DNA from 2 places in the Dehalobacter sp. TeCB1 genome. Region 1 is predicted to be linked to the other one. Evidence: riboswitches for the same ligand, from Rfam matches in the RefSeq annotation. Region 1 holds a riboswitch; the other holds the start of a gene.
The links. Region 1 has a riboswitch for thiamine pyrophosphate ahead of A7D23_RS05965 (thiamine-binding protein). Riboswitches for the same ligand answer to the same signal wherever they lie in the genome.
Positions count from the first base shown of each region.

Region 2: it holds a riboswitch for thiamine pyrophosphate, as region 1 does, so the genes downstream of both, thiD (bifunctional hydroxymethylpyrimidine kinase/phosphomethylpyrimidine kinase) here and A7D23_RS05965 (thiamine-binding protein) in region 1, are expected to answer to the same signal.

Region 1 covers NZ_MCHF01000020.1:69,962-82,416, forward strand. Annotated here, with positions in the region: gene A7D23_RS05905 (hypothetical protein) at 101-1,519, opposite strand; gene A7D23_RS05910 (FAD-dependent protein) at 1,595-2,989, shown strand; gene A7D23_RS05915 (HAD family hydrolase) at 3,078-3,836, opposite strand; gene A7D23_RS05920 (acyltransferase family protein) at 3,932-4,927, opposite strand; gene A7D23_RS05925 (Tad domain-containing protein) at 5,168-5,650, opposite strand; gene A7D23_RS05930 (TadE family protein) at 5,689-6,243, opposite strand; gene A7D23_RS05935 (TadE/TadG family type IV pilus assembly protein) at 6,236-6,736, opposite strand; gene A7D23_RS05940 (YigZ family protein) at 7,034-7,660, opposite strand; partial or broken gene A7D23_RS05945 (uroporphyrinogen decarboxylase) at 8,044-8,208, opposite strand; gene A7D23_RS05950 (cobalamin-dependent protein) at 8,245-8,883, opposite strand; gene A7D23_RS05955 (CBS domain-containing protein) at 9,279-9,701, opposite strand; gene A7D23_RS05960 (demethylmenaquinone methyltransferase) at 9,942-10,661, opposite strand; TPP riboswitch at 10,848-10,954, shown strand; gene A7D23_RS05965 (thiamine-binding protein) at 11,070-11,357, shown strand; gene A7D23_RS05970 (ABC transporter permease) at 11,374-12,171, shown strand; gene A7D23_RS05975 (ABC transporter substrate-binding protein) at 12,256-12,455, shown strand, end outside.
Region 2 covers NZ_MCHF01000056.1:274,936-287,390, reverse strand. Annotated here, with positions in the region: gene A7D23_RS15730 (matrixin family metalloprotease) at 212-805, shown strand; gene A7D23_RS13080 (hypothetical protein) at 826-1,590, shown strand; gene A7D23_RS16595 (hypothetical protein) at 1,795-1,923, shown strand; gene A7D23_RS13075 (DUF2922 domain-containing protein) at 1,988-2,221, opposite strand; gene A7D23_RS13070 (DUF1659 domain-containing protein) at 2,259-2,489, opposite strand; gene A7D23_RS13065 (DUF3102 domain-containing protein) at 2,615-3,439, shown strand; gene thiE (thiamine phosphate synthase) at 3,741-4,409, opposite strand; gene thiM (hydroxyethylthiazole kinase) at 4,402-5,217, opposite strand; gene cytX (putative hydroxymethylpyrimidine transporter CytX) at 5,193-6,425, opposite strand; gene thiD (bifunctional hydroxymethylpyrimidine kinase/phosphomethylpyrimidine kinase) at 6,418-7,224, opposite strand; TPP riboswitch at 7,343-7,458, opposite strand; gene A7D23_RS13040 (putative DNA modification/repair radical SAM protein) at 7,652-8,884, shown strand; gene A7D23_RS13035 (TIGR03915 family putative DNA repair protein) at 8,964-9,707, shown strand; gene A7D23_RS13030 (SprT family zinc-dependent metalloprotease) at 9,710-10,438, opposite strand; gene glpK (glycerol kinase GlpK) at 10,595-12,088, opposite strand; gene A7D23_RS16470 (hypothetical protein) at 12,263-12,430, shown strand; gene A7D23_RS16465 (hypothetical protein) at 12,427-12,455, shown strand, end outside.

The DNA.
Region 1 (12,455 bases):
GCCTATTAAAAATGACTATCATTGCACTCTGAATGTAGTTCTACAATCATACAAAATTCTCCTTCTTTATCGAATAAAATACAAATACAACCTTATTGCTTCAATAACTGAATAAGGTCCATATGAGGCTGAAACAAAGTGCAGCCAGCCAAGGCAGCACATTCAGCCGGACAATCTGTGCGGCTTCCGTTTGGGTGACCGCACTGACAATAGCCGGGAATCCCCATGGAATCACTGCAGCGTCTGTCCAAATTGCCGTAACCTGCCCCAGAACGGCCAAAGGAACGGCTGAAATTCCGGCCGCCTGTCCGAGAGCCGCCGCAATCCCGCCGGCTAACGGCAGAGCAGCGAAACCGGATCCGCTCATTGCCCCCAATACCGCTGTCAGCATTACCAGCAAGGCACAGGAATACTTATTAAGCACCACGATACCGGATAACTTATAGGCCAGCTGTTCCAGATAGCCCGCACCTTGGTGCAGCAGGACATTTTCATAACCGGAATGCGTCCCGAGGAGGAAGAAACCTGATATTACAACGATCGGGGCAAATACCTCCATTGAAAACTTCATTCCGGTCTGGATATGCCGCCCAAAAGTATTAAAAGATGTCTTATAATCAGTCAAAATCGTGCCAAGAATCAGGACAAGCAGCGTTACGCCGCCGATAACCGCTACGGCACTGTCTCCCCGCAATCTGCCATAGATCAGCCAGATCACTGCCAACAAGTAAAATGCAACTGCCGCCAGTGCCAGGATCATTCTTTTTCTTTTCTGAATCTGATGGTTTTGCTTTATCGGAGAAAGTACATCAAATTCTTTTTGCTGCTCCTCCCCCTTCTGCCCGTCCAGTCGTTCCCTGTTGTCTGCCACCACGTACGCAGGAATGTTTTTCTTTTGCTGAACCATCATCATTCGAAAGCCGATCAAAGAAGCGATGATCCCGCTTCCGCATACAAGCGGCAGAGACTGCCGTAAGACCTGCTCCAGAGCGACACCGGCTGACCTGGCGCTAAGGCTGGGCGCACCCTGAATCACGTAATCACCGGCCAGCGCAATTCCTTCGCCAAAAATGCATAGACCAACCGCCAAACCAAGCGGAGAAATCCGGCTGCGGTGAATCAGTGGAAGGATCAAAGCCCCCAGCAGGGAGACTGCAGGCGTCGGCCACAGAAATAAACTAAAGGTAAGCAGCATGACCCCTGCGAGCCAGTACAAATAAGCGGCATTTTTAATCTTCAGAATTGGCTTGATCAGGATGGTTTCCGTTTTCGTTTCTTTCAGCATGCCGGTCATAGCGACTACCAATCCGATCAGCAGGATGATCGGAAGCAGATCCGCAGCTGTCAGGAGAAACCCCCGGAAGGCAGCCTGAATTCCCCCAAAGAAGCTGCCGGTGTCCAGCACGCCTACGGCCAAAAGTCCAATGGCAGCAATGATTACCGGTTTTTTCTTAAAAGAAATGGCGATTATGATCAAAAGAATAAAAGCAAAGTAGACAAGCATGCCGGGACTTGGCAAACGATATTCACTTCCTTTTCCAAAAGACAAATGCTATACTTTTTTATGGGTTGAATCATTTGAAATGAGAGGACTATGATCATGAAACATTATGATATCGGTATTGTCGGCGGTGGAATCTCCGGTATAATGTGTGCCTATGAACTGATCAAACACAACCCTAAGCTTAACATCTGCATTTTTGAAAAAGGAAACAGCATACGCGACCGAAAATGCCCCCTGACTGAAAACAAATCCGTGAAATGTGCCAATTGCCCGACCTGTGCGATCATGGAGGGGTTCGGAGGGTGCGGTTCCTTTTCTGACGGAAAATATAATTTTACCACCGAATTTGGTGGCTGGCTGAATGAGTATGTCTCCAATGACCATGTCATGGATCTGATAGAGTATATGGATTCCATGCTTGTTGACTTTGGCGCAACGACCAAACGTTTTAGTACCCAAACTCCCAAAGCGCGCGAAATCGGAAAAATTGCGCTCCAAAACGATCTTCATCTTCTCCAGGCCGAAGTCAAACACCTTGGCACTGAGAATAATCTTAAAATCATGACCAATATCTTCAATTTTTTAAAGGACAAAGTTGAAATCAGACATAAGACAGAAATCATCGATGTTTCCCAGAATAAAGACAGGTATATTTTGTCCGCAGCCGTTGGGGAATATTCCTGTGACTGTCTGGTCTGCGCGGTTGGCCGGGTTGGAAGCGAGTGGTTTACTTCATTATGCAGGAAGATGAATATTCCGATGACGAACAATCAAATTGATCTCGGCGTCAGAGTCGAACTTCCTTACGAAGTGTTCAGTCAGATCACCGATGAAGTCTACGAGGCTAAGTTGCATTACTACACCCGGAAATACAATGACCTGGTCAAAACCTTCTGCATGAATCCCCGGGGACATGTCGTCACAGAAAATACCGTCGGCGTACTTACTGTAAACGGTCACAGTTATTCCGACGATAAACTGAAAAGCAACAATACGAATTTTGCGCTGCTGGTCTGTAATAAATTCACTTCTCCGTTCAACGAACCATTAAAGTATGGCAAATATATCGCCACGCTTTCCAACATGCTTGGCGAAGGTGTCATCGTTCAGCGCTTCGGCGACCTGATGAAAGGCCGGCGGACAAATGAAAAAAGAATGATGAAATCATTCACCAAACCCACTTTGCAATCCGCGAACGCCGGCGATCTTGGACTTGCCCTTCCGAAACGCCATCTCGATAATATCATTGAAATGATCTATAAACTGGATAAAATCGCACCCGGAACGGCGAACTATGATACATTGCTTTACGGCGTTGAAGTGAAATTCTATTCGGCCAGGCCACAGCTGAACAAGCAGTTGGAAACAAAGTATTCGAATTTTTATGCGATTGGCGACGGAGCAGGCATTACCCGTTCCCTATCCCAGTCCGCAGCCAGCGGCATCTATGTCGCCCGCAATATACTAAAAAAGCTTGAAGTCTAGCTGGCTTATAGGTTTTGGCTTATCTGCGGGCTATAATACCGCTTTTCGGCTATTGGCCCGTAAATCTGCATGCTAGAAACTATGTAAACTATAGATTGCTTTCGAGGTAGTCGAGAGCTTCTTCTATACAGGGGTAGTTGCTGATACCTTCCGCAACGGCTGCATCCCCGATCATAAGGAAATCGTTTGTTTCGTCTTTCATTGGCAAATCCACGATCGTATTTCCAAATACAATGACTTCCTCACTGCGAATACCAAGGATCTCTTTGACCACAGCAAGGGCCCGACCCTTGCTGTTTTCTTTGGGCATGACCTCTACACAATCATCGTATCGATTGATTTTATACTTATTTCTCTTCACCGGTTCCAGAGCTTGTACTGCCTGATACAATAAATTAACCGTGGAAAAATCCTTAGGTGCGGCAGTCAGCATCGTCTGATTGGGCTGAAACCAGAGATCCGGAAATTTTTTCAGAAGATCTTGCTTCATTACCTCACCTATCTGGTGCGGGATAGCTTCAAGCTTTTTCTCCCATTTACGCAGCGGCTCAAAAATAACGCCGCCGTTTTCTCCTGCAACCAAAGGTTGACAGATCCCAATTCCCCTAGCCAATCCCGCCAGGTAGGAAGCCGTCCGACCGGAAATAAAAACAATTCTGATCCCCTGACGTTCCAGCGATCTTAATTTACAGGCTACCTGGGCAGTAATCGGATCGTCCGTTGGTGCCAAGGTACCGTCAATATCAAATACAGCAAGCTTGATTCCTATGCTAATCCCCTCCTTGATTGTACGAATACTTTCAAATACACCAAAGAACCAACCGTATAGTTGTATCCCGAAGGAGATTTTCTAATTCAATATATATTATTTTTATTAACCAATTAATTATTTGACTTCTCTCATATTCGCCAATATGTAGCCTTCAAATATTTCATTTATTTTCATTTGCTGTTCTCCTTAAAAAGAAAAGACACCTTGGGTTCAACCATCCATTTAAATAAAGTTCTAATTCCGTTCAAGGCCAGGATGATTGCCAGCGCTGCCCCAAGTATTATTACCAGCGCTCGCTGCGGTCCTGTCTGCAAAACCTGATAAAACCCGTATGCAACAAGGGCCTTCACGATCAATCCATGAAGCAGATACGTATACATCGTATTGCGCCCCAACGCTGAAACCAGAGGAACCTTCCTGCCAGGCACCAGCAGCAGCAGGCTCAGACCTAAAACTACAGCCAGCAGGTAAATACCTCCACGGTATAGACCTGCGAACCATTCCGTAGCGCCAAGCGCCTGATAAGATGCGCTCCCATAAAACCACGTAACGGTATAATTCTGACCAAAATAACAGAAAGCCAGAAAAGCCAGTAGCATAACACCGCCAGCAGCGAAGCGCCAATTTTTCGTCAGCAGCTTTTCCAGATGCTTTTTCTCAAAATAAAAGCCTGCCAGGAAAAACGGAAAGAAAACAACAATCCGCGACAGGCTCGCATAGTAACCCAGCTCACCCGTATATCCGGCAATAAGGCCGAAAAGAAATGTAACAGGCAGTGCATATCTGATCCTGACCACATAAGGCAGCGCCACTTTCCAAATAATCATGCTGAATAAAAACCACATGATCCAGTACGGCGTAAAAAAAGTAAAATGCAGGCTTTCCTTATGGAAAATCCAAAAGTCAAAAACGGAATAGATCATTTCGAAAATAACATAGGGTATGACTAGTTTGCTGATAATTTTTATCTCATATTTCGGATCATCAATATTCTTGGCAAAATAGCCGGAAATGAAAACAAACAGCGGCATATGAAATGAATAAATAAACGCATAAATGGATTTGAAAGCTGGAATATAGATCAGGGGTTCAATCATATGACCGACAACCACCAAAACAATCAGCATGAATTTCAGGTTGTCGAAGTACGGATCTCTTTGATTCATCCTCTGTCGGGTTCCTTTCTTTTCCTGATGATTTGATCTGGTTTATTATATCATTCATTTTGTCAAGAATCCTTAAAAAATTGCATTTAATTGGCCCCTTGTATTTAACAGGGGGCCAGGCTGCTGACAAGGCAATCGTTTGTCAGCAGTTTTTATCTTTTCAGAGGGGAAAAAAATATGGGCTTCCGGCAGAGGAACAGGAGGAATTTATCACGGATAACCAGGTCGGGAACATGAAGACTACTTTCTTCCTGGAGCCCATATTCGGGGTGATTTTGCAGCTGTACTGGTTCCATGTATGGTCACATTAATTGTTTGGGTATCAATACCGAAGATTTTTATAAATATGCAGTCATAGGTATCTGTAAGATTAATATCCAATTCGTAATTTCGTTCTGTTTCCGTCAGTTTTGTCTGATAATAATCTACGCTTACCTGGCTTTCATCCAGTCCATTTAATACTGCATAGGTGTCGGCAATGTCATTGAGCGTCGCTTCAGGATTTTCCGAATGATCGATCGCCAATGTTTCATTAAAACGCGCATCCCTGATTATTTGCCCAACCTCAAACAAGTGTAGACGATTTAAGTACATCCCGCCAATATCTACAACAAGTCCTGTAAACCCAAACAATACAATTAACAGGGCAGCAAATAGAATTGTGATATTTCCATCTTCATTTTTTAAAAGTTTACGCATCAGCAAGCAGACGCTTCTAGGCATATTGCCACCTACTTTCTGACCTAACACACTTTGATTTGCTAACCTTCTTTTGTCATAATCAGTCGATTTTTTTTAAGGTTTTTCGTAAATGTCAGCTGTTCTCCGAATATCACTCTTCCTACCGGAGTCAACGGTTCAACTGTATAAACTAAACTGGCTGTGATCTGCGCATATCTCCATTTTTTTGTATTTTGATCCGTACCGCCGCCACTTTTGGGCGTGTAGTAGTCTTTCTTTTCAGTCCAACATTTTAACTTGGCATCACTCACAGACAGATCTTCCTCATCAACCAGCGACGATGTCTTTTCCATTGCCTCTTTTATTGCTTTTTTGGCAGATTCTCCACTGATAGTTTGGGAATAATCACTATCATAGCTTATACCCATTGTCCAAGACGCATTGCGATAAGCGTAATCAAAAGTAAGATACTTATTCATCATCCACCCTAAATCTATCACAGCAAACGTTAACGTTAGAAATAAAGGAAGTACCAGGGCAAATTCAACAAGTGCCTGTCCATTTTCATTTTTTAGCATGCGCATCAAATTGAACACCCTTCCCTTCAAACGTATCCGTTCGATATCTCTAACCATCCTCAGGGTACCCCTCTAAAAACACCTGCGAAGTAAATGTTGACAATACCCTAAATTCATCACCAAAAAACAATTTTGACTGCGGCATGAGCACCGGTACATCATATTCCAAGGTTACTGTCGCGTTAAAATATGTATAATAGCTTGGTAATTCTTGAAATTGAGATCCCTTGTTCGCATGATACGTATAATTCCTTCGTTTTGTCTCTCCAGCTTTGGCCTCAACGGTTAACTGATCAAAATCCAATCTGTCTGTATAATCACTAATGGAATTTTTTACTTGTTCTTTGATATTTGTCTTGCTGGTAACTTGCCGGATTCCCTCATTTGCTGCACTCTGTACCAATACTTGTGCATCGACAATTCGTCCGGCATCCAAAATAAAACCAAAAAATAGTAGTAAGATAGGCAAAACCAGTGCAAATTCCACCATAGCCTGACCTTTTTTGCATTCCCGTATTTTTCTTAAACTAATAAATTCTCTGATTTTCATATTTTTACCGCCCAGCATTAATATAATCAGCCGCTGCCATATGCAACTAGTTAAGCCTTGTCTATTTTTTACAATATATTTACGTTTAGTTTACAATCATTTTACATTTGGTTTTATATGGATTCTATCTATAAAAACTCAGACCCTCAAGAGGAAATTTGTCGAAATGATGTCTTTTACAAGAAATTGATACTTTCGGACTATTTTTGTTTCCCAATAGTACCAGTAGATTAATCCATGCGTTCCCAGTACCTACATATTTTGCGTAAAAAAAAAGGCCCCTGAGGGTCTTATTTTCTATACGCTAACCGACTTTAATACAGCCCCAGCATCCTTCCAGGAAACCTGCCCGTTGGTGAATTCATGCAGCCAGCCAGTAAAGGTATCCTGATCTCCATCCCGGATGTATACTTCAAGATCAATTTCTTCACTAAACTTTTCATTACCGCTTTCCATGCCCTTTTGCTTCAGGCCGTACCGGATCTGTTCAAACCAGGAGTACGGAATCCGGAGTACATAGATCCGGTGCGGAACGAGCTGGACAATCGCTGTGTTCTCCAATGCAAGGCGGGCTGTCCCGCCATAGGCTCTTGTAAGTCCACCGGTACCAAGCAGGATACCGCCAAAATAACGCACAACAATGATCTGGATGTTCCAGAGCTGCCGGTGCTGGAGCAGTTCCATGACCGGTCTTCCCCCTGTACCCTGCGGTTCGCCGTCATCCGAGGCTTTCTCAATCCTGCCTTCGTGAATACGGTAAGCGTATACATAATGACGGGCATTAGGAAGGACTTCCCGGATTTCCTTCATATTTTTTTCGGCTTCGGCCGTGCCTTCGATATATTTAACCAAAGCGATAAACCTTGATTTTTCAACGACTTGTTCGGCCTCTGTCTCTCTCTCGATTGTTTTAAATGCTTCCACTTTTCGTCCCCACCATTAACTTAATTATAGTTTTAGCCAGTACCTATATTCTAAATATAACATAGATTTCAACTTATATCCTTTAACCCTTCTTATATTTGACTTTTTCACACTATAACCGAACACAAAAAAGCCAGGATTTTCTCCTGGCTGATAGTTGCTTCTATATTTTTCCCTGCCAGTAGGCACTGGTAAACTACTTCCGGCAGTACGGATATTTGTTTAAAAGAGTGCCAGGAAAGTTACATAGGCTAGGCAAAACTCATTTCCTGTCCAATATCCCAATTCATTCCCATCGCGGGGTCCTTGTCTGCGAGTTCCGGAGCTCTTTAACGATATCACTCCAAGAAATCAACAATTGTTCTTCCATCGTGAAACACCTCCTATTTATAAATACCATACTCCATGACAAATTCATTTACGGCGATGATGTTTTCCGCCTTGCCATCCGCTGGTGCAAGAAGCTCCTTATCGGTGCCAAAAATGTATCCTCCGCCTGCCATACCATCGATTAATTCTTTCGCTTTGGCAATACATTCTTCCTTGGTCCGCTCTTGATAGAGGTTCATAGCTTCACTTATTGATCAACCCACCCATCTCTGGCATATTTTTACACCTTCAGCTGCGTTTGTCGAAAAGGCATCGGCACCTATACTTTTACATACATTCTCATTAACGGGTACTCCGCCGATAATCACCTTAACTGAATTTCTAAGGCCTGCTTCATTAAGCGCATTAACTGTTTCTTTCTTACTATCCAGCGCCAAAGTCAGTACGCCGCTTAATCCTATAATATCAGGGTTAACCTCTTTTACCTTGTCCACGATCTGGTTAACCGGAACATTGATCCCCAGGTCGATCACCTCAAAACTCGCGGCTTCAGCCACGGATCTGAAAATATTTTTGCCTATGTCATGAATATCTCCAAAGACTGTAGCTAAAACAATCTTTCCGCCTTTTGCTGAGGAACCTGCACTTAAAGCCGGTTTGAGCTTGTCCATTACACTTTGCAACACTTCCCCGGCGAAGACCAAATCTCCAATAAAGTACTCGCCCGAATCATAGCGTTCACCTACGAGTGTCATACCTTGCTGACAAGCTTTAACAACTTCTTGAGCTTCTGCGGCATTGTCGTCTTTACTTAGTACTTCATCAATGGCCTTGTTTAGCACGTCTTCGTCCAAATCGGACATCGCTTGAGTCAGGACTTTCAAATCCACCACTTCAGATCATCCTCCATAAAAATTTGTGTATACAAGCAACTATACCAAATATACATTTTTTTAAATTTAGTATGAAATGATTTTTAGAAATTTTATGTTCAAATATATCCGGATCATTGATTGCATCTTTAGAACTGCTTTAGCTGTAACATTACACAATCTTTTATGGTACATGTATCTCAATTCATACTTTTGGATTTTGTCTGACAGTATCTATTTATTGAATTTCCACCACATCGTAACTGCCTGAGAAAATTGCAGCACCAAACCATAAAAAAGAGCCGCTTAAAAATGATATTTTGTTTTCACTCATAAAACCTCCATAAAATATGTAATGGGATATGCCATTGTAAAGCATATCCCATTTATGATTGAAGTATCTTTCCTATCTGGCATTAATGGCTGATGCCTCGCGATATCCCGTTTAAAGCCTCTCCAGCCTCATTGATATGAATATTTTCAATCGCGAGGTCACCTAACGCAATGACCCCAATAATTTGCCCCTTGTTCAGCACAGGAAGACGTTTTACCTGGTATTCAGCCATGGTTTCAGCAACAGTATCGATATCCTGCGTGCCATCGATACAGATTGGATCTACCGTCATGCACTGCTCGGCCGTCATCTGGTTGACATCCTTGTTCGAAGCGATGACCCTCAGAACAATATCCCGGTCTGTAATAATTCCCAATACTTTGCCGGCCTGAACGACCGGAACAGCACCAATATCTTTATCTCTCATAATTTTAGCGATATCCGTAACTTTGGCTGCTGGGTCCACCCAGCTTACATCTGTTGACATAATATCCATGACCCGCATATAAAAAACACCTCCGTTTTAATATTTCCACTAGTTTTTCACTGAAACCAATGAATTATGTCAGTAAATAATCCCTTTGTAAAACGTTGATTTTAATTAAAGAAAAATGATTATCTATACTATCTTTTGCTGTAAAAATAAAATTATCCTCGGTTGACCCGGGGATAATTTTATTACGTTATTTACTGCTATTATTGTTGTTTATAATTGAATTCCTTATTTTTATTCTATTTGTTTGATTCATTTTGGTTTTCGGCCATACACGATCGCCACAACACCGCCGACAAGATTTTTATATCCCGTATCCTGAAGTCCGCATTCAGCAAAGATCAGGGTGAGCTGACGCTGAGATTCAAACTCACAGGCTGAATCATAAAGATACGTGTATTCTTTTTGTTTTCCGCCGTGGATTTTTCCCAGCCACGGGACGATCTTCTCAAAATACAGCCAGTAAAACTGTTTGAAAACCGGTATAGTCGGTTTTCCCATATCCAGAGATACAACCATCGAACCAGGTTTGACAACACGGATCATTTCCCGGATTCCGCGGCGCAGATCAGGAAGATTCCTGAGCCCCCAGCCAACGGTCGCTCCGTCAAAACTGTTGTCGGTAAAAGGCAAGCTCATCGCATTGCCCTGCAAAAGCTCAATACTCGCTTTGTAACGGTCATTTTCAATATTTTTCCGGCCCACAACCAGCATTTCCTCTGAAAAATCGACTCCGGTGACTCTGCCGGAATCCCCGACGGCGACGGCAATTTCTCTGGTAAGCTTGCCGGTTCCGCAGCACAGGTCAATCATCTTCATTCCGGGTTTAGCCTCGACAATCCTGACTGCTTTGGCCCGCCAGGCGTTATCCATCCCCATACTCATCAGGGAATTCATTAGATCATATTTCCCGGCAATCGCGTTAAACGTTTCCTTGACGTATTCTGATTTATCTTTGCCTGCAAAATCCATTTTCTCTCTCCTTGTACCATCTTGCCCAGTATATGGTCAGTACTATCATATGATAATTAGCCCAAATTGTCCAATTTAAGAACTATCTAGAATATCTCACCTGAGAAGCAAATGATCTGATGAAAAGCAAACAGTAATCTAAAACACTATTGCTAATGATTTTCAACTATGGTAGGATAAAACTAATTTAATAGTATGGGGAGCTGGGGATGCTGGCTGAGAGGGATATCACGTATCCGACCCTTAAAACTGATCTGGGTAATGCCAGCGTAGTAATAATAAAAAACTTTAATAACTGCGCTGCCTTTGCAGCGTTTTTTGTTTGTCGGTCATGGTTGATAAGCAGTGTCTTATTATTTACAAAGTCACGGACAGTAATCTATAAAATACGTGAAGGAGAAATGTATTTTGGCGAAGATAACAATGGCCTTTCAGGTCATTCCAAAAGTTGAGGAATCCAGAATCTATCCGGTTGTTGATGAAGCAATCAAAGTTGTCGCCCAAAGCGGCCTTCCCTACGAAGTCGGTCCGATGGAAACAGCACTTGAAGGAGAGCCTGATGAAATCTGGCAGGTCATCAAAGATGCTATGGAGGCTTGTATCAAAGCCGGGGCTTCCAGGGTAATGACCAATGTAAAAATTGACTATGTACCCCAGGGTTCCACGATCAATGAGAAAATTGCCAAGTACCGCTGAAAAGAAGGGATTCCCATTGCTGAAAAACAATAGCCGGAGATTCCGACCACCGGCTGTACTGCTGAGGTATGCCCCTGCCCTTTTCTTTTTGGTTGTGCTGCTGGCAGTCTGGCAGCTTACGGTAAATTACTTCAGCATCCCCCGCTGGCTTCTTCCCTCTCCTTCTCAGATCGGGAAAGCTCTCTGGAATACGAAGGACGTGATCTGGGGCCATACCAAAGCAACGATCATTGAGACGACGTTGGGCTTAGGGCTCGCTGTTGCTCTGGGCATGACGGTCAGCACACTAATGACGCTGTTTCCGCTGTCTCGGCGGGTGTTTTACCCATTTCTGATCATTTCCCAGACGATCCCCTTGATAGCGGTCGCACCGCTGCTGTTGCTCTGGCTGGGGTATGGGGTACTGCCTAAAATCTTGATTGTCGTTCTGGTCTGTTTTTTTCCGATCGCGATCAGTTTGCTTGAAGGCCTTGAATTAAGCGATTTAGATCTTCTGCATCTGCTGCAAAGCATGGGCGCATCCAAATGGCAGGTATTCTCCCTAATCCGTTGGCCTCACGCTATGCCGGCACTGTTTTCAGGCTTGAAAATTGCTGCTGCCTACAGTGTCATGACGGCTGTCATCAGTGAATGGCTTGGAGCAAGCCAAGGGCTCGGTGTCTATCTGCTGCGTTCTTCGAATAATTTCCTTACCGACAGAGTATTTGCAGCAATCATTGCAATCACTGCTCTCAGCTTCTTTTATTATGCAATCATTATTATTCTGACCAGGCTACTGCTTCCCTGGTATTCCCGATACAGACGGACAAGCTGACCCAGGGACGTATCTTTCGTCCCCGTAAACAAGGAGAAAAGATACGTTCCTTCGCCCCCCAAAAAATACAAGTGAGGTATAGAAATGAAAACGAAAAAGATATTGGTTACGTTTATTGTGCTCCTTCTGATTCTCACTGTGACTCTTTCGGGTTGCAGCAAACAGGCTGAACAGAACTCCGTCCAGAATAACCAGCCGGTTAAACTAACGCTTATGCTGGACTGGACACCGAATACGAATCATACCGGGCTATTTGTTGCTCAGGATAAAGGCTATTTCAAAGA
Region 2 (12,455 bases), on a different contig from region 1:
AATATTACAATAAAGAAACCCCCAATAAACAGGACTTCCAAGGGTACTGTTTATCAAGGGCGACGTCCATAACTTTGCTTAATAAAGTTCAGGTCTGGTTTAATTTAACTAAATTAAATTGAAGAGGCAGTTCTCATGAAAAATGAACGTTGGAATTGAAAACCTATCAAGAATTATTGGTAAAAAATATCTGATGAAGGGATGTTTATTCATGAACATGAAACCAAAAAAATATCTGTGTTCTATAATTTTATCAACATTATTTACTATTCTTTTGGCGACACCCGTATTTGCAATAACACCTACATTTACTTATTCATGCTCTAGAGGAGTTAATGTATATTATTATATAGAGAATGGTTCAAGTAATCCTCTATATACTCCGATTAGAGATGCCGCATATAACTGGGAACATACAGGCTATGGATCTAATCCAATATATTTATATATTAAAAGTACAAATAGTGGAACCGCAATTGATTTCTATGCTAAGACTAGCTCCTATTGGGGTCCAGATGGAGATAATATAGGAGGACAAACTCGCCCAATGAATGCGTCTGGTTATGAAATAGACCCAAATTTAAGTAATTGGTTGTATTCAGAAATTTATTTAAATAATACTGCACTATCAACTTTGTCTTCTTCATTAAGGCAAGGAGTAACGGCACATGAAATGGGACACGCATTCGGGTTGGCACATTATAATAGTAACCCCACAGGTAGTATTATGTGCCAAACTGCCTATGGTAGGACAGTACAAACTGTACAACAAGAAGATAATGATGCAATAAATGCAAAATATTAATAATACAAGGAGGGATTTTCATGAAAAAGAAAACCGTTATAATTTTTAGTAGTATATTTTTTATACTATTATTGAGTGGAATTACTATATTATCTAAGACAAGCAACAATTCCGTATTAGCATCTGCAAACATTAAAAACACAATAGATAAAAATGTAAATAGCTTAAGTTCAACTACGGAGAATAAAGATGTAGTATTAGACTTAAGATCTGAATTAGATTATTTAATCAATACTACTGATAAAAAAGTTAGAAATGAAAATTCGGATTTTATAATTATCGGGACAGTCCAATCAGTAGATGGAAGTATAAACTATAATCCTAAAGAAGAATTATATACAGATATTCAAACTATTGGCAAAATAAAAGTTGAAAAAGTTATCAAAGGAAATGTTGAGGATAATATTATTCCATTTATAAGACTTGGCGGAGTAATTAGTTTTAGTGAATATGAAAAAGGACTAACTGAAAGTCAAAAAACAAAAGTAGAATTAACCAAGACGCTTACAAATGAAGAGAAAAAGACAAAGTATGTTTCATCCTATACAATGGGCAACATAAATATAGAACAAGGTAAAACATATTTAATGTATTTAAAATATGATCCTGATTATGATAGATACGGCATTGTATTTTTGCAGGATGGTTTGAGAGAAATTGATAAAAGCACAATGGCAAAATCAGAATCTAAAAAATTAATTAAAGACGAAATGTCAACGATAAAAGTAAAGAATAACGAAAGTGGAAAATTTGAAACTATTAATGACGTCTTAGGTGATTTGTAAACTTCAAGGAATGGCACGGGTGTATGGGGTGTATCCCGAACTCTATATAAACTCAAAATTGATGTAAAATTAGGCGAATATTTTATGGGAGCAATAGCAGGAAGAAGCTATCGCTCCTTTTGTCTTTTTGTGGGAGAGTTCGGGGCATCTTTTCACGCGATTTTTTCTCCGAACTTTTACTTCGACGATAGGAGGTTAAACAGAATGTCAGAGGGAAACAAAAAAAGATTTCCATTATGGATGTACCCTGAAACACAGAAAAGGGTTCAGGATATAGCAAAACAACACTGCACAACCACGGTGATCATCTCTGACGCTTACATTCTTACTTAAATGTACTGGAGGGAAAAGGGCTGAAGCTGTTGCCAAAACAACAGCTCCAGAGCGCTAGGCACGCTTATCCTTCGGGAGGATCATAGAGATCCTCCACGTTGTTGTCGTAGACCTTAACGTCCCGCATTAATTGTAACTCCCCACTGGAAGTGAGGAAAATATTCCGCTCGATAACCGTATCCATGACGGCTTCGCACTGAGCCTTCGTCAGGCCTTCGATCGGATCCGGCACGTTAATGCCGAAAGTTTTGCCACCTGTGGTGGCAAACGTCAGGCGAACATATCTGGTATTTGCCATATGATCACCTCCTTTCCCGCCCAAACCGGCAGAAACCTTATCCCTCTTCGAACTCAAGCCGGTAATTCTTCTGCAACAGGATATCCTGCAGTTCATGTTGACTCAAACTGTATAAGGCTGAAATGACATCATAAAGGGCTTGCTCCGTGGCGTCAGGCTTAACATAATTCAGTCCTTTTTTCCTGAGGATCGGACCGCCGGCCGGCGTCGTACCGATCTGATAGCGTCCGGCCAGAACCGAACTTAACGGGATCATGGTGACAGGCATGGCTGTGCACCTCCTTTCTCTTTGACAGGCTGACTTGTCTCGCCTGTCCTCATTAACTACTTTATGAATATTTTGTCCCGGGGGTTACAGGTTGTCCTTAAAAATATCCGGAGTCGCCGCAGTTAATCGCGTCGGAAATTAACCTGATCAAAAGACAGACCCATCGGATCGTGCTCAGCAGCGCCATCGAGATCGGGCGGCGGCTGACGGAGATCAAGGAACAGGTCAAGTATGGGGAATGGGGCCGTTGGCTGAAAGAGGAGGTCAGCTACTCCCAGGATACGGCCGAAAAAATGATGCGCCTCTACCAGGAGTACGGCGTCAAACAGCTTTCTATCTTCACCGACGGCGAACCGGACCAGGAAATACCCGAACTGAGCTTTTCACAGGCCTACATCCTCTTAGGCGTACCGGAAGAGGAAAGAGCCGCTTTCATCACGGACACGGATGTCGCGAGAACGTCTACCCGCGAGCTGCAAAAGGCGATTGACGACTGGAATCAGGCCCGGCGGAAGAAGGAACAGGCCGAACAGGAAAAAGCGGTCCTGCAGCAAGCCCTGGAGGAGGAAAAGGAAAAGTCCGCCCGGCTGGCCCAAGCGAACGCCGTATTAGATAAAAACGCCCAGGAATTGTTTACGGCCAAGAGCCGGCTAGAACGAAAAGCCGAAAACCTGCAGAACGAGGTAACCTCCATCAAAAAAACAACCGCTTATAAATCCCTGAACTCCCTGCGCAAGAACTTGAGCAGTGCGTCGACCAAGGTACGCGCCAACAATATCGCCTTTCTCTACGGGGAACTGGACCGGGTGATCAAAGAACTGTGGTTCCAGCTCGATAAGATCAAACAAAGCGACCCGGACACCTTCGTTGCCTATAAGGATAAAGTCTATGAGTTTCTGATTCAGCGGGCGCGGGATGAGATATGGGCAAAGGATATTCCGGAACTGTAAATAAAAATCCTGTTGTGAAGAATCCCGTTGTCACGACCGAACAGCGGGATTCTTCTCTAATTGAATACTACTTTTGTTGGTGGCTTTAGTACTGATTGAAACGCGACGTAAAAAGTCATCAAGCTGATGTGCATCTCAGGTCAAACTGGAATGGGGATTACATTGCATAGCACATAATATGCGAAAAATGGTGGTATGTAAGGGGTAATATGCCCCTTTTTTTATTCTTCTGCTTTGCTGTTACTGCAATGCGGCATAAATGGTCAATATTATATCAAAATAGCAAAGAAGCTGTGTGAAACTATTTAAGTTTCAGCACAGCCCCTTTCGTATAATTAGTCTGTTTTTGATATGATTTTTTTAATTCCCGTGCTGCCTGTTCAATGTCTTGCGCCGCTAGGATAGCAGAAACTACGGATATTCCGTCAATCCCGGTTTCCATCGTACGCACAGCATTTTCCTTCTTAATCCCGCCAATCGCTACGACAGGGATTGAGACGGCTTTTTTTATCTTCTCCAGCACTGCCAGCGAAACAAGTTTGGCATCGATCTTCGTTCCTGTTGCATACATTGCCCCTACTCCAAGATAGTCCGCTCCCTCTTTTTCCGCTTGAATGGCTTCTGCAACATTACTGACTGATATCCCAATGATTTTATCTTGTCCAATGTGTTTTCTGGCTACCGCAATCGGCAGATCTTCCTGTCCCAGATGCAGACCATCAGCATCGATGGCTAAGGCAATATCCAGACGATCGTTAATAATCAACGGAACATTGTAACGGGAAGTCAGGCTTTTCAATTTCTCGGCCATTTCATAAAATTCCCGGGACGGGGCGATTTTCTCCCGAAGCTGAACAAGAGAGACACCACCTTCAATTGCTTCCCGAACACAAACGATCAAATCCCGAACTCCGATATAGCTTCTATCAGTAACAAGATAAAGAGAGTAGTCCCATTTTAAGCTAGGCAAGCAATTTTATCCTCCCTTCTTTCCTTATCGTATCTTCACCCAGATTATAGACACTATCGAAAAGTCTCACCCTAAAAGTGCCTATTCCTTCCTTATCTTGCAATGTTCTTTGGGCTAGCTCTCCGGCAAGCCCCATCGTCATTACTCCCGCTGCGGCCGCTATAAAGGAATCTGCAACCACGCCGCAGTAGGTTCCGACCAGCGCTGTCGCCATACAGCCGGTACCTGTAACATGCGCCAGGATCGGATGACCATTTGCGATACTGCATACTGCTTTTCCATTTGTAATAATATCCGTTTTACCGGTAACAGCTGCTACACAGTTCATTCTAGCCGCTAAGTCTTTGGCAACTTCTACCCCGCCCGTTTCGTCCGTTACGGAATCGACTCCCTTGGTTTGAACGTTCAAGCCGTTTAAACACTTGATTTCGGACATATTTCCTCTGATTACGGCAAAATGAATTTCATTTAGCAGTGTTTGGGCAACCTTATTGCGATAGGGCGTAGCGCCTACACCTACAGGATCAAAAATAACAGGTATGTGTAATTGGTTGGCTCTCTTTCCTGCCTTGATCATGGAACCAACCGTTCTTTCACTCAAAGTGCCCATATTAATCACAAGGCTTGAAGCGATCGCCACCATATCTTCAACTTCACTGATATCGTCAGCCATCACCGGTGAGCCCCCGAGCGCGAGAATGATATTCGCGCAATCATTGACCGTAACATAATTGGTGATGTTGTGAACCAGCGGTCTTCGCTCTTTTAATTCTTTCAGAGCTTCTACACATTCTTTGATGATATCCATTTTCCGACAACCCCTTTACCTAAAATACAAAATATTGCTGTTATCACCATTACAGGCAGGGTACTTCCTAAGAAAAAACCGCTCGCCGCAAACTGCTGATAAAGTACAACGCCTATAACCCAGATCAGCATGTTTAGCCAATTGATAGCCTGATCTTCCTTGATCTCCTTTTTTCTGAAGATATAATACTCCGTTAAAAGAATTGCGAAAAGCGGAGCAAAAACGGAACCTATGGCATAAAGAAAGTTCTCATACTGTTCCATGGGCACAATGACGGCAAGTACAGTTCCGATAAATGTCATGACCAGACCAGCTATTTTATCATTTGCTTTCGGCCAGATATTCAGATAACTGACTCCCGCTGAATAAGCATCAAGAAAGGTCGTCGTCACCGTAGATAAAACCACAATTCCCATTGCTGCAATTCCAAGATTGGCAGATAGGAGAATTGCCGAAATATCAGAATTCCCGGCAACAATAGCCGCTCCCAGTCCGATGACATACATCCAGCTGCTCCCGACAAAATAGCCGCCGGCACTCCCCCAAAAAGCTCCCTTGCGGCTCTTTGAATAACGGGTATAATCTGAAATCAGTGGTAACCAGGATAGCGGCATAATTACGCTAAGTTCTACTGCTGCACCAAAGGAAAGCTCTCCATCTGGAATCTGGACAGCTAAACCAGGATTTTTGAAGACAATCGTGCTTAAGACAATTGTCAGAATGAATAGCAGTCCTACGGCCAGAGCATTCACTTTGTTAAGCTTTTTTATCCCGACCCCAATCCAGAGACAAATTAGTAAACCGATAAAAATGCTCCATAATAGCTGGTTATTAAAGCCCCAGAGAATCTTGCTGATTTCATTGACTGAACGAGCGCCCACAATAATCATCACAGCCGTCCAGCCAAGAAGCTGCAAAATATTTAGAACTGAAAAACCATAAGACCCGTATTTTCCAAAAGAAATTCGGGTAGATTCTATGGCCGAAATTCTTTTTTCTGCACCGATTATTCCGGTGAGACCTAGAATAACAACGCCAAGCAAATGCCCCAGCAGAATAGCCTGAACACCTTTGCTGAAACCAAGGGGAGCAATTAATGCCCCGGTATAGATTTCAGCAATAGAAACTGCTGCCCCAAACCAGAGGATAAAATGGCTGAAAGAAGGAACCCCTTGTGTTTTATTATCAGGTATTTTAGAATCACTCATCCATCATTCCCGCTTTCTTATAAATTTCGTAAAAATGGTGCGTTGGGCCTACCCCTTTACCTATTTCCAACGAATGCTCTATCGCCATCGTAATATATTTTTTACTTGCTTCTACGGCCCTGGTCATTTCCATGTCCTTGGCCAGGTTTGCAGCAATAGAAGCCGAAAGGGTACAACCGGTGCCATGGGTATTTTTCGTATTCAGCCTTGGCGCTTTAAATTCAGAAAATACTTTTCCATCAAACAGAATATCCGTCGCCGTTCCCTCCAAGTGTCCACCTTTTAGCAAGACACAGGCGGGTCCCAAGGATAAAATTATTTTTGCTGCTTCCTTCACATCCCGAAGATTTAGGATCGGCCTTCCTGTAATTGTCTCAGCCTCAGGAATATTCGGAGTAACGATGGTCGCAAGCGGCAGTAGGTTTGTAATCAAAGCCTTTCTGGCATCTTCCTTCAGTAAAGGATATCCGCTTTTCGAAATCATCACCGGATCAAGTACAATCCTTTTGACGTTATGCTCAATTAATCTATCCCGAATCGTTTCTATAGTCTCGCTTACCGATACCATCCCGATTTTCAATGCATCTACTTCAATGTCTTCAAAAATTGCATCGATTTGTTTCCCGATAATCTCCGGCTTAATATCCTGCACAGCAATAACCCCTTGGGTATTCTGTGCTGTCACAGCAGTTATCACACTCATTCCATAAACCCCATGTGCAGCAAAAGTCTTCAAATCAGCCTGAATTCCTGCTCCACCACAAGTGTCACTGCCTGCAATTGTTAATACTTTTTTCATAGGATACCTTCTTTCTCGATTTCTGAGCAGAAAAACGAAAAACACAAATCGGAAAAAGATTTGTGTTTTGTCTGCTTAAAAACATTGCAGTACGTACTATACGTACGTCTAACATCTCATGTATTCCAAAACTTCTTCCCTCCGCCAGCATTACCTGGATCAGGTTATAGGAGTCAAAGACATCATTGGGTCTTTATCTCAGCCGGCCTCGATCCGGCACCCCTGAAATTAAGTTATTTAATTTTGAGCTGGTAAGATTAGAATAATTGAACCTAGTATAGTATTTTCTGAAATAGATTTCAAGTCGATCTTTTTTTTTATTTTTTGTTCTTATTTTTGTCTTATCTATCTCCGAACCCGTATTATGCAGAATTATCGAACATATGTTTGCATTTCTGTTCTGTTTCTGCTAAAATTTATTGGGGTGATGAGCATGAGTACCCTGGAAAGACTTGCAGTCCTCGCCGATGGAGCCAAGTATGATGTTTCCTGTGCTTCAAGCGGGGTAAATAAACAAAATAAAGGCGGTATCGGCAATTCCAAATCATTTGGCATCTGCCATACCTGGTCTGCCGACGGCCGCTGTGTTTCACTCTTAAAACTTCTTCTGACCAACTACTGTATTTATAACTGTCATTATTGCATTAACCGTAATCAAAATGATATCCCGCGAGCCAGTTTCACGCCAAGGGAAGTTGCCGACCTGACGATTCAATTCTACAGGCGAAATTATATTGAAGGTCTTTTTTTGAGCTCGGGGATTGAGCGCAGTCCAAATCATACCATGGAAAGGATTTATCAGGTTCTTGACATTCTGAGGCATGAATATCACTTTTACGGATATATACACGTCAAAGTGATTCCCGGCGCCGATCCGGCGCTGGTCAACAAGACCGGATTACTCGCCGACAGGATGAGCATTAATATTGAACAGCCTACAGAGCAGAGCCTCAAACTCCTGGCGCCGCAAAAGACACTGCCCGTCCTATTTGCGCCGATGAATCAAATTAATAATCAAATGACGCAAAACGCTTCCGAAAGAAAGATCTTCCGACACGTCCAAAAATTTGTTCCGGCAGGACAGTCGACCCAGATGATTGTCGGGGCAAGCAAAGACAGTGACCTTTCCATTATTAAAGCCACAGAAACCCTTTACAACCGTTTTCAGTTGAAAAGAGTCTATTACTCGGCCTATGTTCCCGTTAATGAGGGCCCAAATCTTCCTGCTCTTTCCACTTCTCCGCCTTTGCTTAGAGAACACCGGCTCTATCAGGCGGACTGGCTGCTGAGATTTTACAGCTTTAAAGCGGATGAAATCGTCAATGAACAAAGTCCGTTTTTGGATACCGATTTTGATCCCAAAATTTCCTGGGCGCTTCGAAACATGCAGTTATTTCCTCTAGAAATCAACCAAGCCTCTTATGAAGAGCTGCTTCGAATTCCTGGCGTAGGCGTGACTTCCGCCCAGAGAATCATCCTGCAGCGCAGGCTGGGTAATATTTCTTATAATCATCTTAAAAAAATGGGTGTGGTTCTTAAGCGCGCTAAATATTTTATTACGTGTCAGGGCTGTTATTACGGAGGCATCCCTGCAGAAAGTGCCTTGGTGCGCCAGGCCCTGGCACCTGTAGCCAAACCCGTTCAGCTATGTTTGTTCTGATTTATCCTGTAAACATAGATGATCATTTTAGGGTTGACAAGGTTCTAGGAATCTTCCGAAGAATGAGGGACTGTTGAAAATGGATTATTTATATGACGGAAGCTTTGACGGTCTGCTGACTTCAATATATTACAGCTATTATGAACAAAGAGCCCAGGGAATCTATCCTGAGGCTTCGTATCAGTTCAATATGTTCACGCCATCTACCGTTATCCAAAGTGATCCTGTGCTTGCTGCCAGGGTTTATGATGCGATAGACAGAAAAATTTCTGTCTACTCCTTAATGCAGATCTATTATGTATACCTCTCGAACAATACCGCTAAAGAAAACCTTATCTTAAAATACCTTCAGCTGGGCTTTCAGTTAGGTCCGAAAATTGACAGCATTCATTCTCATCCCGAGGTATTGCCGATCCGGCAAACAGCCAAGAAAGTATCTTTTGAAGCAGAGCGCTTTTTGGGGCTACTTCGCTTTACGGATACCCGCAGTTATCTTTATTCGGCCCTGGAGCCGGATCATAATATATTAATTCTTCTGGCCGACCATTTTGCCGACAGGCTAGCAGGCGAACGTTTCATTATTCATGACAAAAAAAGAAGCCTTGCGATCATCTGCAATAAAAAAGACTGGTACCTTTCCGATTTTTCCGAGGAAGCAGCCATTCCTGATTCAGAGACAGAACAATTATACCAGGAGCTCTGGGCTAAATATTTTACCCGTATCAGCATTGAAAACCGCAAAAATAAAAAGCTCCAATCCCATTTTATCCCCCAGCGCTATCGTCATAACCTGGTGGAATTTCGAAAATCGGAGCTGCTTTAATCTCATCCGTCCATCAATTCATTACAATGTTCTTTCAGCCAGCTTTTCCACTTCTTATAGTCCGGCAGAATTTGTTCCACGAATGCCCAAAATTCCTTGGAATGGTTCATGTACTTAAGATGGGCCAATTCATGAATAATCACATAAGCCGCAACCTGGTTCGGTGCCATGATAATGCGCCAATTTAAGTTGATGTATCCTTTGCTTGAACAGCTTCCCCATTTTGTTTTTTGATCCTTAATTCTAAGTTTTTGGTAGGTAATATCCAGCTGTCTGGCATAATATTCGACCTGTTCAGGAAGAAGCTTTTGGGCCTGCCGGATATACCATTCTTCCAGTATCTTTTTGGTTGATTGACTTTTCTTCTCTTTTGATAACCCCGGTGGAATGGTTACAACGATCCTGCTTCCAATAAACGATGCTGAGGAGCTTCCGGGTCCGGCCTTTTCCTCGATCAGCAGAGGATAATGCCTGCCCCTGTACAGTAGTTTTTCACCTGAAACATATTCCTTCGCAGCAGTTTCACCTGCTGCTGAATTTTGTTTTTCGATGTGCTTTAATATCAGGTCTTTATTGTTTTCCAGATATCGTCTGGCCTGGGTAAAAGTAATTTCGGCAGGAACAGAAACCTTTAACTTCTGATGTTTGATGGTAACAATCAATCTTTTTGCTTTGCTGCTTTTTCGAAGCTCATATTCAATTTGCCTTTTGCCTATACGAAGGTATTCCATTTTGCCTTCCACTTTACTCCCGAAAATAATGATATTGCCCTGTGCAAAAAATCAAGCAAGACTATTTTACTACGACTAAGGGGAAAAAAGAAACCTTTACGCCAATAAATATTATCTGAACATATCTGTTATTTGTATTTTCCGTTCATAATCCCATCATACGGTCCGATAGGTTGCCTGACTGACTGCCGCTTTCCACCCACTGAGGTATTGCTGACGCTCAGATTCGGTGATGTTCGAATCAGAAATAAAACGCCCTTTACTGAGGCATTTCAGCTCTTCTTTGTCCTTCCAGTATCCGGCTGCCAAACCTGCCAGATATGCTGCTCCCAAAGCCGTAACCTCACAAATTTCTGACCGTTCAACCGGAATACCGCTGAGATCCGCCTGAAACTGCAGCAGGAAATTATTATCGGCTGCACCGCCGTCTACTTTCAAGGCCTTAAGACGGATACCGGTATCCTTAGCCATTAACGCAAGAACATCATTCGTCTGATAAGCAATGCTTTCCAGCGCGGCTCTTACAAGGTGGAAGCGGTTTGCTCCCCGGGTAAGTCCGGTCACTATGCCGCGGGCATGCATATCCCAGTATGGTGCGCCGAGTCCGACGAAGGCCGGAACAATATAGACACCGTTCGTATCTTTGACCTGAGTTGCATAATACTCGCTTTCGGCAGAAGTTTTCAGCAATCCAAGTTCATCACGAAGCCACTGAATGACTGCTCCACCAATAAATACACTGCCTTCCAGCGCATATTCCACCCCGTTGTCAATTCCCCAGGCAATTGTTGTCAGCAATTTATTTTGAGACCGGATCATATTTTTACCGGTATTCATTAGGATAAAACAACCCGTACCATAGGTATTTTTAACCATTCCTTCTGTAAAGCAGGCCTGCCCAAAAAGTGCGGCCTGCTGATCACCGGCTATACCAGCTATCGGTATTTCAGCGCCAAATATCGAAGAATCTGTTACCCCGCAGCAGAGGCTGCTCGGACAGACTTCCGGCAGCAGTGATCTGGGGATATTCAGATAAGATAATATTTTGTCATCCCACGCTAGTTCCCTGATATTATAGAGCATGGTCCGGGAGGCATTGCTATAATCCGTGATATGCAGCCGGCCTTTGGTAAGATTCCAGACGAGCCAGCTGTCAATTGTGCCAAAAAGCAAATCCCCTTTTTCAGCCATCGCCTGTCCATCCGGAATATGATCGAGGATCCAGCGGATTTTCGTTCCGGAAAAATAAGCATCCGCAACAAGGCCGGTCGCATCTGAAATATACTCGTTTAAGGTACTGTTCAATATCTGCTCGCAAAGTTCCGTCGTTCTGCGGCATTGCCAGACAATCGCATGATAGACAGGTTTGCCGGTAAAACGGTTCCAAACCACAGTCGTCTCCCTTTGATTTGCTATCCCTAGCCCAACAATATCATCCGGATTTATGTCCGTCTGATCCAGAACCTCTCTGATAGCAGCCAGCTGGGTGTCCCAGATTTCCAAAGGATCATGTTCAACCCACCCCGGGAACGGATAGATCTGAGCAAACTCTTTTTGGGCTTTGCCTACGATCATTCCTTCATGGTTAAAAATGACAGCCCGTGAGCTTGTCGTCCCCTGATCGAGCGCAATAATATATTTTTGGACCATCTATGTTCCTCCATTAACCAGTTCAATGAGCCAAAGCCCGAATACTTTCCGTAAATAATTTTATTATACTATAATTATGAGAAAACAGGCCAAAATAATTCCAATCAGTACCCGATTAAGCTGAATAGATGAACACGGCCACCGAAATTATCAGAGGAAAGAAGTGATCAGACTATGCAAAACTGGCAGGAAAAAGCAGCTATACTTGTTGATGAGTATGTAGCTCCTCAAGGAGTTCATGGCAAACGCATCCTGGACGCCATTAAAAAAATCCCCAGGCATTTGTTTATCCCTGAAGATTTATTGTCCTACAGTTATGATGATGAACCGCTTCCGAGCTGAACTATCCGATCTGCAGTATCATTGC